2 regions of the Sphaerisporangium rubeum genome follow, and region 1 is predicted to be linked to the other one. Evidence: predicted binding sites of a transcription regulator. Region 1 holds the regulator's gene; the other holds the start of a gene.
The links. Region 1 encodes LexA, which represses DNA repair genes until DNA is damaged. Its sites were predicted from a motif close to TCGAACANNTGTTCGA; they were not measured.
Positions count from the first base shown of each region.

Region 2: BJ992_RS15770 (alpha-ketoglutarate-dependent dioxygenase AlkB) is a predicted target of LexA. The motif match lies at 2,318-2,333, and genes of this name have one in related genera.

Region 1 covers NZ_JACHIU010000001.1:2,237,323-2,243,337, forward strand. The annotation lists gene leuS (leucine--tRNA ligase) at 1-1,540, shown strand, start outside; gene lexA (transcriptional repressor LexA) at 1,730-2,440, opposite strand; gene nrdR (transcriptional regulator NrdR) at 3,025-3,504, shown strand; gene BJ992_RS09600 (vitamin B12-dependent ribonucleotide reductase) at 3,588-6,015, shown strand, end outside.
Region 2 covers NZ_JACHIU010000001.1:3,639,018-3,645,032, reverse strand. The annotation lists gene BJ992_RS15790 (BTAD domain-containing putative transcriptional regulator) at 1-52, shown strand, start outside; gene BJ992_RS15785 (4'-phosphopantetheinyl transferase family protein) at 165-899, shown strand; gene BJ992_RS15780 (winged helix-turn-helix transcriptional regulator) at 910-1,566, opposite strand; gene BJ992_RS15775 (hypothetical protein) at 1,660-2,163, shown strand; gene BJ992_RS15770 (alpha-ketoglutarate-dependent dioxygenase AlkB) at 2,357-2,986, shown strand; gene BJ992_RS15765 (hypothetical protein) at 3,106-3,594, opposite strand; gene BJ992_RS15760 (PepSY domain-containing protein) at 3,774-4,250, opposite strand; gene BJ992_RS15755 (hypothetical protein) at 4,494-5,054, opposite strand; gene BJ992_RS15750 (HAMP domain-containing sensor histidine kinase) at 5,187-6,015, opposite strand, start outside.

The DNA.
Region 1 (6,015 bases):
CGTCTTCCTCGGACGGCACGCGGTCAACCCGGTGAACGGCGAGCGGATCCCGGTGTGGGCCGCCGACTACGTGCTGGCCGACTACGGCCATGGCGCGATCATGGCGGTGCCGGCCCACGACCAGCGCGACCTGGACTTCGCGCTGAAGTTCGGCCTGCCGGTCCGGGTCGTCGTCGAGACCGGCCTGCCCGACCCCGCCGAGACCGGCGCCGCTACGCCGGGGGAGGGCCGCCTGGTCAACTCCGGGCCGCTGGACGGGCTGACCAAGGCCGAGGCCATCGCGCGCATCGTCGAGATCCTCGGCGAGCGCGGCACCGGGGCCGCCGCGGTCAACTACCGCCTGCGCGACTGGCTGCTGTCCCGCCAGCGCTACTGGGGCACGCCGATCCCGATCATCCACTGCCCCGACTGCGGCGAGGTGCCGGTCCCCGACGACCAGCTGCCGGTCACGCTGCCCGACCTGCGCGGCGAGGCGCTGGCGCCGAAGGGTGTGTCGCCGCTGGCGAGCGCCACCGACTGGGTGAACGTCGCGTGTCCCAAGTGTGAGGGCCCGGCGCTGCGCGACACCGACACGATGGACACCTTCGTCGACTCCTCGTGGTACTTCCTGCGGTACTGCTCGCCGCAGCTGGAGACCGCGCCGTTCGACGTCGAGCAGGTGCGCCGCTGGGGGCCGGTCGACCAGTACGTCGGCGGCGTCGAGCACGCGGTGCTGCACCTGCTGTACTCGCGGTTCTTCACCAAGGTCCTGCACGACATGGGCATGGTGGACTTCACCGAGCCGTTCCTGCGCCTGCTCAACCAGGGGCAGGTCGTCAACCAGGGCAAGGCCATGTCCAAGTCGCTGGGCAACGGCGTCGACCTCGGCGAGCAGATCGACAACTTCGGGGTGGACGCCGTACGGCTGACCATGGTGTTCGCCGGGCCGCCTGAGGACGACATCGACTGGGCCGACGTGTCACCGGCGGCGTCGCAGAAGTTCCTGAGCCGGGCCTTCCGTGTGATGGCCGAGGCCGGGGCCGCGTCCGCGCCGGGGGCCGGCTTCTCCGGCGGCGACATCGAGCTGCGCAAGGTCGTGCACCGCACCGTCGACGAGGTGACCCGCCTGGTCGAGTCGCACAAGTTCAACGTGGCGGTCGCGCGCACCATGGAGCTGACCACCGCCGCGCGCCGCGCCATCGACAGCGGCCCTGGCGCCGCCGACCCGGCGGTCCGCGAGGCGGCCGAGACCCTGGCGGTGCTGCTGTCCCTGGTCGCGCCGTACTGCGCCGAGGAGGGCTGGGAGCGTCTGGGCCACGGCCCCACGGTCGCGACGGCCCCCTGGCCGGTCGCCGACCCCGCTCTGCTGGTGCAGGAGTCGGTCACGTGCGTCGTGCAGGTCGCCGGCAAGGTGCGTGACCGCCTGGAGGTGCCACCCGGCGTCTCGGACGCCGAGCTGCAGGAGCTGGCCCTGGCGTCGGACAAGGTGCGGGCCTACCTCGACGGCAGCCCGCGCAAGGTGATCGTGCGCGCACCCAAGCTGGTCAACATCGTCCCCTGAGGCCGGCATCACGGCCGGCACCATGGTCGGCATCACGTCCGGCATCACAGTTGGCACCATGGTCGGCACTGAGGCCGGTCGCCACTGCGGCCGGCACAGGGCCAGGGAGACACCGAAAAGCCGGGTCAGCCACTGCTGACCCGGCTGGTGGTGGTCCGACCCGGCGGGGGGCGGCCTGGCGGGGTGGGCTCAGAGCTTGCGCAGGACGGCGGTGACCTTGCCGAGGATCGTGGCCTCGTCGCCGGGGATGGGGTCGTACACGGCGTTCTGCGGGACCAGCCAGACGTGGCCGTCCTTGCGCTTGAAGGTCTTCACGGTGGCCTCGCCGTCGATCATCGCGGCGACGATGTCGCCGTTGTCGGCGACCGGCTGCTGGCGCACCACGACCCAGTCGCCGTCCGCGATGGCGGCGTCGATCATGGAGTCGCCGGCGACCTGGAGCAGGAACAGCGTGCCCTCGCCGACGAGCTGCTTCGGCAGCGCGAAGACGTCCTCGACGCGCTCCTCGGCCAGGATGGGACCGCCGGCGGCGATGCGGCCGACCAGCGGCACGAACGCCGCGGCGGGCCGGGTGACGAGCGGCTCCTCCTCGCCGTCCACGGGGTCGACCCACAGCACGGGCTCGCCGGGGAGGCGGACCTCAAGGGCACGGGGCCGGTGGGGGTCGCGGCGGAGGTACCCCTTGCGCTGGAGCGCGGTGAGCTGGTGGGAGACGCTGGAGGTGCTGGTGAGCCGGACGGCCTCGCCGATCTCGCGCATCGACGGCGGATAGCCGCGCTGCTGCACCGAGTCGCGGATCACCTCGAGGATCTTGCGCTGCCTCGGGGTGAGACCGAGTTCGTCACGCCTGCGCACCGCCAGGTCGCTGGCGACCGTGCCGATCGCGTCCTGCTCACTCATGAACTCCTCCTCACCGCGCGCCGGTGAGGCGCTCGGTCCGTGGCAGCCGCCCCGTCCGGCCGCCGTGTGCCTGCCCTGCCTGCCCTGCCTGCCCTACCTGCCATGCCGCCTACACGCGACAATAACTCTGTTGAAGATCGTCATCAAACTGGTGTTCGAGAAACATGCCCCTGAGCGGGCACGATCGTGTCCGCCATCGTACGGGAGTTCGATCGCTCTCGTGTTCGACTTCTGCGATCTTATGCCGGGTGGGTGTCGAAGTCGATCACGCGCGGCGCCTGTTCGTAAGGTTCCCCCGGTGGTGTCCCGGCGGCGTCGCGGTCGAGGCGTCCGAGTCCTGGGGTGCAGGTGGGGCCGTGGTTGCGACACGCCGCCATCGGGGCCCGTTGCCGCTGCTGGGGAGGGTGTTTCGAGCGTAGGGGTCGCGCCGACTTGCGTTCATGGTGCGGCACTCCTACGGTTGGACCACAACATCTAGTAGTTACACCGATGTGGTTCACCATAGGTTGTGTTTCTGTCGGCGCACCGGGTAGTCAACGGGTAAGTGCGCCGGCCTGCTTCCGCATGCGGCGGGGAGGTGGCACGTGCACTGTCCGTTCTGTCGTCATCCGGACACCCGGGTCATCGACAGCCGTTCCACCGAGGACGGCGCGGCGATCCGCCGCAGGCGCACCTGCCCCGAGTGCGGACGCCGGTTCACCACCCAGGAGACCGTGCTGCTGATGGTCAGCAAACGCAGCGGGGTCACCGAGGCGTTCTCCAGGGACAAGGTGATCGCCGGGGTGCGGCGGGCCTGCCAGGGCCGGCCCGTCGGCGAGGACTCCCTGGCGCAGCTCGGCCAGCGGGTCGAGGAGAGCATCCGGGCCACCGGGGCCGCCGAGATCCCGGCGCACGAGGTGGGCCTCGCCATTCTCGGGCCGCTGCGCGAGCTGGACGAGGTGGCCTACCTGCGGTTCGCCTCGGTGTACCGCGGCTTCGAGACCCTCGCCGACTTCGAGGCGGAGATCGAGCAGCTGCGAGCCGCGCGGGACGCCAGGGCGGCCGGCCGGGAGGCACCGGCCTGACGGTGACCGGTCCCCGCGGGGACTTCGGCGGTGTGACGACGTGTTTCGTACAACGTGGGCCTGGGCCCCGGAAGGGGGAGATCATGACGGAGACGGTGAGTGGCTCAGTGGGACGCGGGGGTAAGCGCGCCCCCAAGGGCTTGAAGATCAGGCGTATCCACACCACCCCCGGTGTGCACCCGTACGACCAGGTGCGCTGGGAGCACCGTGACGTCGTGATGACCAACTGGCGGGACGGCTCGGTCAACTTCGAGCAGCGCGGCGTGGAGTTCCCCGACTTCTGGTCGGTGAACGCCGCCAACATCGTCACCACCAAGTACTTCCGCGGCGCCGTCGGCACGCCGGTGCGCGAGCGCAGCCTCAAGGAGCTCGTCGACCGCGTGGTCGGCGTGTACACCCGCACGGGCCGCGAGCACGGCTACTTCGCCACCGAGGAGGACGCCGAGATCTTTGACCACGAGCTGAAGCACGCCTTGATCCACCAGGTGTTCAGCTTCAACTCGCCGGTGTGGTTCAACGTCGGCACCGCCTCGCCGCAGCAGGTCAGCGCGTGCTTCATCCTGGCGGTCGACGACCAGATGGAGTCGATCCTGGAGTGGTACAAGGAAGAGGGTGTGATCTTCAAGGGAGGGTCGGGCTCCGGCGTCAACCTCTCCCGCATCCGGTCCAGCAAGGAGCTGCTGTCCAGCGGCGGCACCGCGAGCGGCCCGGTGTCGTTCATGCGCGGCGCCGACGCCTCCGCCGGCACCATCAAGTCCGGCGGCGCCACCCGCAGGGCCGCCAAGATGGTCGTGCTCGACGTCGACCACCCCGACATCGAGGAGTTCATCGAGACCAAGGCCCGCGAGGAGGACAAGATCCGCGCGCTGCGCGACGCGGGCTTCGACATGGACCTCGGCGGCCGTGACATCGTCTCGGTGCAGTACCAGAACGCCAATAACTCCGTCCGCGTGTCCGACGAGTTCATGCGGTCCGTCGAGTCCGGCGGCGACTTCGGGCTGCGGGCCCGGCTGTCCGGCGAGGTGATCGAGCGGATCGACGCCAAGTCGCTGTTCCGCAAGATGGCGAAGGCCGCGTGGGAGTGCGCCGACCCCGGCGTGCAGTACGACGACACGATCAACGACTGGCACACCTGCCCCGAGACCGGCCGCATCACCGCGTCCAACCCGTGCTCGGAGTACGTCCACCTGGACAACTCCTCCTGCAACCTCGCCAGCATCAACCTGCTGAAGTTCCTGCGCGACGACGACACCTTCGACGTCGACCGGTTCGTCAAGCTGACCGAGCTGATCATCACCGCGATGGACATCTCGATCACCTTCGCCGACTTCCCGACCAGCAAGATCGCCGAGACGACCCGCGCGTACCGCCAGCTCGGCATCGGGTACGCCAACCTCGGCGCTCTGCTCATGGCCACCGGCCACGCCTACGACTCCGACGGCGGCCGGGCCGTCGCCGCGGCCATCACCAGCCTGATGACCGGCGTGTCCTACCGCCGCAGCGCCGAGCTCGCCGCCATCGTCGGCCCCTACGACGGCTACAAGCGCAACGCCACCGCGCACAAGCGCGTCATGCGCAAGCACGCCGCCGCCAACGACTCCTTGCGTGCCGCCGACGAGCTCGACCGGCCGATCCTCGCCGAGGCCACCGGCCAGTGGCAGGAGTGCCTGAAGCTCGGCGAGAAGCACGGCTACCGCAACGCGCAGGCGTCGCTGCTCGCGCCGACCGGCACCATCGGCCTGATGATGGACTGCGACACCACCGGCATCGAGCCCGACCTGGCCCTGGTCAAGTTCAAGAAGCTCGTCGGCGGCGGTTCCATGCAGATCGTCAACCAGACCATCCCGCGCGCGCTGCGCCGGCTCGGCTACCAGCCCGAGCAGGTCGAGGCGGTCGTCGAGTACATCGCCGAGCACGGCCACGTCATGGACGCGCCGGGTCTGCGCACCGAGCACTACGAGGTGTTCGACTGCGCCATGGGTGAGCGGGCCATCGCCCCCATGGGCCACGTGCGCATGATGGCCGCCACGCAGCCGTTCCTGTCCGGCGCGATCTCCAAGACCGTCAACCTGCCGGAGTCCGCCACCGTCGAGGACATCGAGCAGGTGTACCTGGAGGGCTGGCGCCTCGGCCTGAAGGCCCTCGCCGTCTACCGCGACAACTGCAAGGTCGGCCAGCCGCTCTCGATCGCCAAGAAGACCCCCGAGAAGGCCGCCGAGACAGTCGCCGAGTCAGGCGCCGAGCAGGCCCCCGAGCCGGTCGTCAAGGTCGTCGAGGTGAACCGCCCCACCCGCCGCCGCCTGCCGAACCAGCGGCCGAGCAGCACCACGCGCTTCACCGTCGGCGGCGCCAAGGGCTACATGACGGCGTCGTCCTACCCCGACGACGGCCTCGGCGAGGTCTTCCTCAAGATGTCCAAGCAGGGCTCCACCCTGGCCGGTGTGATGGACGCCTTCTCCGTCGCCATCTCCGTCGGCCTGCAGTACGGCGTCCCGCTGGAGACCTACGTCA
Region 2 (6,015 bases), 1.4 Mb from region 1:
GGCCCGCGCCGCCACCCGTCCCGGCGGCCTGACCACGGTCGGCGGCGGCTGACCCCCGCGGCACCCCTTACTCCCCCCCATTCCTGCCGCTCAGGAGCGGCAGGTGGCCAACAAAGCGCTCTCGGAGATGCTTGCGGTGTTCACCCCGCCGATACGCTCGTCAGGTGACCACTGCACGTACGAGCGGGACGGCCCCAGGGCCGGCCGGGCCCATGATCAAGTCGATTCTGCCTGACTGCGTGGTGGCCGCCGACCTGTTCGCCGACCCTCCCGACCCACCGCTGTACCCCGAGGAGGACCGGGCGATCGGCGACGCCGACGAGCAGCACCGCGCGGAGTTCGCCACCGCGCGTGTGTGCGCGCACGACGCGCTGCGCAAGCTCGGCATGCGTCCCGGCCCGGTGCCTCCAGGGCTGCGCGGCGAGCCGCAGTGGCCGGCCGGGGTCGTCGGCAGCATCACCCACTGCACCGGCTACCGCGCGGCCGTCGTCGGTGTGGCGTCCAAGGTCGCCACCATCGGCATCGACGCCGAGCGCAACGAACCCCTGGTGGACGGCGTGCTCGACGCGGTGTCGCTCCCCGAGGAACGCGAATCCCTGCGCCGCCTCGCCGCGCGGCACCCGCGTGTGCACTGGGACCGGGTGCTGTGGAGCGCCAAGGAGTCGGTGTACAAGTCGTGGTTCCCGCTCACCAAGCGGTGGCTGGACTTCGAGGACATCATCGTGTCGCTGGACGCGACGCGCGGCGAGTTCTCCGCACGCCTGCGGGTCCCCGGCCCGCGGGTCAACGGCCAGCAGCTGTCCCGCTTCACCGGCCGCTGGCTCGCCGGCCCCGAGCTCATCATCACCGCCATCGTCGTCCCCGCTCCCGCGCGGCGCGGCACCCCCTCGCGCGCCTAGCCCCGGCCGGTCATGACGGCATCGGGGGGATGCGGAACACCTGGACCAGCCGGTCCAGCTCCGTGGGGTCCCCGGTCAGGGTGACCAGGCCCGTGCCGACGGCCTCGGCGGGGGCCAGTTCACCCGCCATGAGGGCACGCAGCTGGGCGCCGGTCTCCACCACCAGGTCGGCCTCCGGCAGCGGGCCCTGGACGACGTCCAGCGTGCCGTCGTCCACGACGGCGGACACCACAAGGTCCCCCAGGCGGAACTCGTAGGACACCCGCAGCCCGGCGGCGGCCTCGGCGTCGAACGTCGAACGCAACGCCATGGTGAGCGAGTCCACGGTGGCGATCTCACCGGGCTCGGGGTCCCCCATCGCCATCGCTCCCCACAGGCCGAGGCGTAGCACGACGTCCTCCAGCGCGTGGCCGTACGGCGTCAGCTCGTAGACCACCGATGTGGCGGGACGGGGCAGGACCCTGCGGTGGACGACGCCGGCGAGCTCAAGCTCCTTGAGACGTGCCGACAGGATGTTGGTGGGGATGCGAGGCAGGCCGCGGCGCAGGTCGGTGAAGCGCCTCGGGCCGACGAGCAGGTCACGCACGATGAGAAGGGCCCAGCGTTCCCCCACTGTCTCCATGGCTCGCGAGAGCCCGCAGAACTGACCGTAACTCCGCCCCGTCATGGATCCGGATTCTAGTTCACGCTTGGCTGGATGCATTACGCTTGCTTTTAACAATCACGGTGCTGTTCCACAACCAGCTCGACAGGAGAGGCGATGGCCGAAAACGAGCCCGTGGCCCCGGTGCCTGCCGGTGAGCCGTCCACGACGCCACGGGTGACAGGCGCGACAGGTCCGGACGACGGCACAGGCACCTACTGGCTCTCGGCCCCGCGCAGGAACGGCAGGACCACCATCGTCCCCGTCCTCGGCGTCTGGCTGGACGGCGCGCTGCACCTCGCCGTGAGCCAGACCATGCACGCGCCGGAACCCCTCGGCGCCACCGCCGACTGTGCCGTCACCACCGACCCCCGAGGCATGGAACTGGTCGTCCGCGGCGTCGCCACCCGCGTACTCGACCCGGCCGCACTGAGCCGCCTCGCCGGCGTCTTCACCGCCAGATACGACTCCCCGTTCACCCTCGACGACACCACCTTCCGCACCGGCGGCGACACCCCCTGCCCCGCCGGCCCCTCCCCGTACGACGTCTACAAGGTCACCCCGACCCCACCCACCCCGTCCGCCAACGCCTCCCCGAGCGGCACCCCCTGGAGTCTCTAGCCCACCCCATCCGCGTCCCCCCAGGCCAGAGCACCCCACACAACCTCCGACCACAGAAACCCCGGCCGCACCCTGACCAGTTCAGGACACCCCCACGGAGCGTCCAGACCACAGACACCCCACCTGCGTCCCCGGCCGGCTCAGCACACCCCCATCGAATGGGTGTTTGAATACTCGCGGTACCATCGGGTGCATGACCGCTGGATTCCAGGCCTCACTGCTGGATCTCGGCGAAGAGCCCGGCCTCGGCCCCCTCGGCGCGACGGTCCGCCGCACCCACCTCACCGACGGCGCGTGGCTCGACCTGCGTCCCGCCTGGCTCACCGGCGCCGACGCGCTGTTCGACCGCCTGTCCCACAAGGTCCCCTGGCACGCCGAGCGCCGCCACATGTACGACCGCATGGTGGCCGTCCCGAGGCTGCTCAAGTTCTACGAGGACCACGAGCCCTTCCCCGACCCCCTGCTCGACCAGGCGATGCGCCTGCTCAACGCGCACTACGCCGGCCACCCCGGCACCCCCTTCCGCACCGCCGGCCTGTGCCTCTACCGCGACGGCCGCGACAGCGTGGCCTGGCACGGCGACCGCATCGGCCGCGGCGCCGTCGAGGACACCATGGTCGCCATCCTCTCCCTCGGCACCCCCCGTCCCCTCCTCCTGCGTCCCCGAGGCGGCGGCCCCTCGATCCGCCACGACCTCGGCCACGGCGACCTCATCGTCATGGGGGGCACCTGCCAGCGCACCTGGGACCACTCCATCCCCAAGCTGACCCGCCCCACCGGCCCGAGAATCAGCATCCAGTTCCGTCCCCACGACGTCCGCTGACCTCACCGTCCACGACCCGTCGCGCCTCCCCCGCACTCACGCCGCCATGCGACGCCAGTGCGCTCACCCGGCACTGACGCTCACCCTGCCGTCGGACACCTCGGCGCAGGCACTGACGCTCACCTGCCGTCGGACACCTGAGCGCCGGCCCCGACGGCATGGGCCCCGGTGGCGGCGGCACGCAGAGCCCGTCTCCCCACCTCACCGCGCACCCCGCCGACCCGCAGCACACGGCCGTCCACATCCACCGCGTACTCATGCCGGTCCCCGCTCACCCGGTACCACCCGACGTCGTCCCGCTCGCACACGACCGGAGCACTCACCCGCTCGGCCCCGTGCACGGGCCGCTCCGGACAGATCCCGTCACTGAAGGCCCCCCGGTCGACCGCGAACCACACCTGACCCCCCCGAGGCGACAGGTAGAACGCCTGGAACCCGTCCTCGTGGTACACACTCACCGACGGCCCCACCAGCCGGAACCCCGGCGCGTCCACCTCGAACACCATCTCAGGCGCCACCCCCTGAGCCCGGACCGAGTCCAGCTGCACCGGAGTGAGCCTCCCCGGCCCCACCCCACCACACCCCGCCAGCCCGAATGCCAATGCCACCAGCACGATCCCCCGAACTCTCACCCTCTCACTGTCGCGCAGCCCCGTCCCCCGCTCACCCGCTTTACCGCACCCCAGGCGAGCCTTTGCCTCCCACATGGCAGCCCAGTCCGTCATACACGAGAACGCGAACGGCTCCCCCTGAGCCAGGGGGAGCCGTTCGCGTTAACGCGACACCGTCAGTCGTCGTCCTGGTCGTCGTCCCGGTCGTCGTCGTCACTGTGACCGCCACCCGGACCACTGTGGTCGTCGTCGTCCACCTCCTGCTTCACAATCGCACCGGTGGCCGCGTCGATGTCGAACTCGTGCTCGGTCCCGTCAGGAGCGTCCACCTCGACGTCCCAGACCTGCTTCCCGTGCTCGTTCTCCAACTCGGTGGACGTCACCCGTCCCCCCGCCACCTTGCCGAGCGCCGTACGCTCCGCCTCCTCCCGGGAGACCTTGGGCTCCGCGGCCGGACTCGCCGCCGGCGACGCCACCCCGCCATCGTCCTCAGGCGACGCCGAAGCGGACGGAGCGACCTCCCCATCACGCCGGTCCTCGGTCGGCGAAGCAGCGGGAGACGGACTGAAGTCGGCCGCCGCCAGCGCCGTACCGCCGCCGATCACCAGCAGGGTCGCGGTGGCGAGACCAGCGATTATCTTGGACTTGGTCATCCGAATCTCCGTAACGCTCGATCCTCAGTGCTTGACGGTTCCAAGACTGCGCCGACCCCCGATAGCGCGACGCTGCACCGTCCCTAACGCCGGGTTAACGCGCAGCACTAGCGATATGTGGCTCAATGCGCTTGCTCGGCCACAGCCGGTGAGGCACAATTGAGCTTGTCGCATCCTCTGGGGTGCGGAAGTAGAGGCCGGGTTACCGAGGGATATCGGGTGCCCGGCCTTCGCGCTGTCCAGTCAGTCCAGACAGATCACGCGGACTTGACCGGCGAGCGCGTCGAAGTACCGCGGCTCTCCGTCCAGCCACCACGTCGTGGCCCCCACGACGGTGTCCGCAGCCCACAGCAACGGCTCGTGAAACGGCGACTCCCAGCTCACCTTCATGGTCAGCGAGACACGACGCGACCGGCGCAGGCTGGTGAGGAGGCTCCGGTCAAGCCGGTCTTCGGTGCAGCGGCTCTCCAGGACCACCGTTTCGACACCTGACATGTCGAGTTCTTGTAGTAGACGTTCCAGACAGAGCCGCCTGGCCCGTTCGTGCCGGACGCTCCTGTCATGGATGCGTACGGTCACGATGCCGCACAGAGGAAGCTTCGCCACCGTCTCTGCGATGTGGAGTCGGTGCGGCGACGACTCATCGCGCCAATGCAGACGGCCTCGCTTACCCATTCGCAGAGATTCGAGAGTCGTCCGGATGTCGTCGTGGTCGGCGGAGTCGATGATCACGGCGGCCATCGCGTAGACGCTGTCGTCGTCGGGACGGCGACGCAGGCTCTCGTCAACAAAGGCGGTAAGCACTGCGTAAACATAGCGTCACTTAATGTTATCATGCTTGGAGTTACGTGATCAAAAGTGGGGCACCGGTCCGAGGCGGAGCGATTGTCTCTCAGGCAGAGCCAGGAGGCAGCACGAGACCGGTCGCAAGGGGAATCAAGTCGGAGTCTGGTGGCCGAACTCCACGGTGACGGTGGCGCCTCCGTCGGGGCTGGTGGTGAGGGTGGCGGAGCCGCCGGAGCGTTCGGCGGTGCGGCGGACGATGTCGAGGCCGAGGCCTGTTGAGGAGCGGCCGCTGACGCCGCGGCGCAGGGCTCCGGGGTGGGGGAAGCCGGGGCCGTCGTCGGCCACGGTGAGGATGGCGCCGCCGCCTTCGCGGGGGGTGAGGGTCACGGTGAAGGCGGTGGCTTCGGGGGTGTGAGCGAAGACGTTCTCCAGGAGCGCGTCCACGCAGGCGGTCAGGGGTTCCTCGCCGACGCCGACGATCAGGGGTGGGGGGGCGAGGTGGCGGGTGACGGGACGGTCCTGGTCGCTGGCGAGCATCGACCAGTGGTGGACGCGTGCGGCGACGACCTCTGCGGCGTCGCATTCGCCGGGTTCGTCGTGGCGGGAGCGGCGGGCCTCTTGGATGACCTGGGTGACCATGCGTTCCATGGCGTCCACGGCGGCGCCGACACGGGTCGCCTGCTCGCTCGGCGGCAGTGCCTCGGCTTCCAGGCGGAGCACCGTCAGGGGGGTGCGGAGCTGGTGCGACAGGTCGGCGACGGCTTCGCGTTCCTGGGCCAGCAGGACGCGGATGCGGCGGGCCAGGTGGTTGAGCGCGCCGGCCACCTGGCGGAGTTCCTTCGGGCCTTCGGCGGGAGCGCGTGCGGTGAGGTCACCGGCGGCGAGGCGGTGCGAGACACCGGCCATGCCGGCGATGAGGCGGATCTGCGACCGCGCGAGACGATCGGCGACGACCAGGCTGACGACCAGCACACCGGTG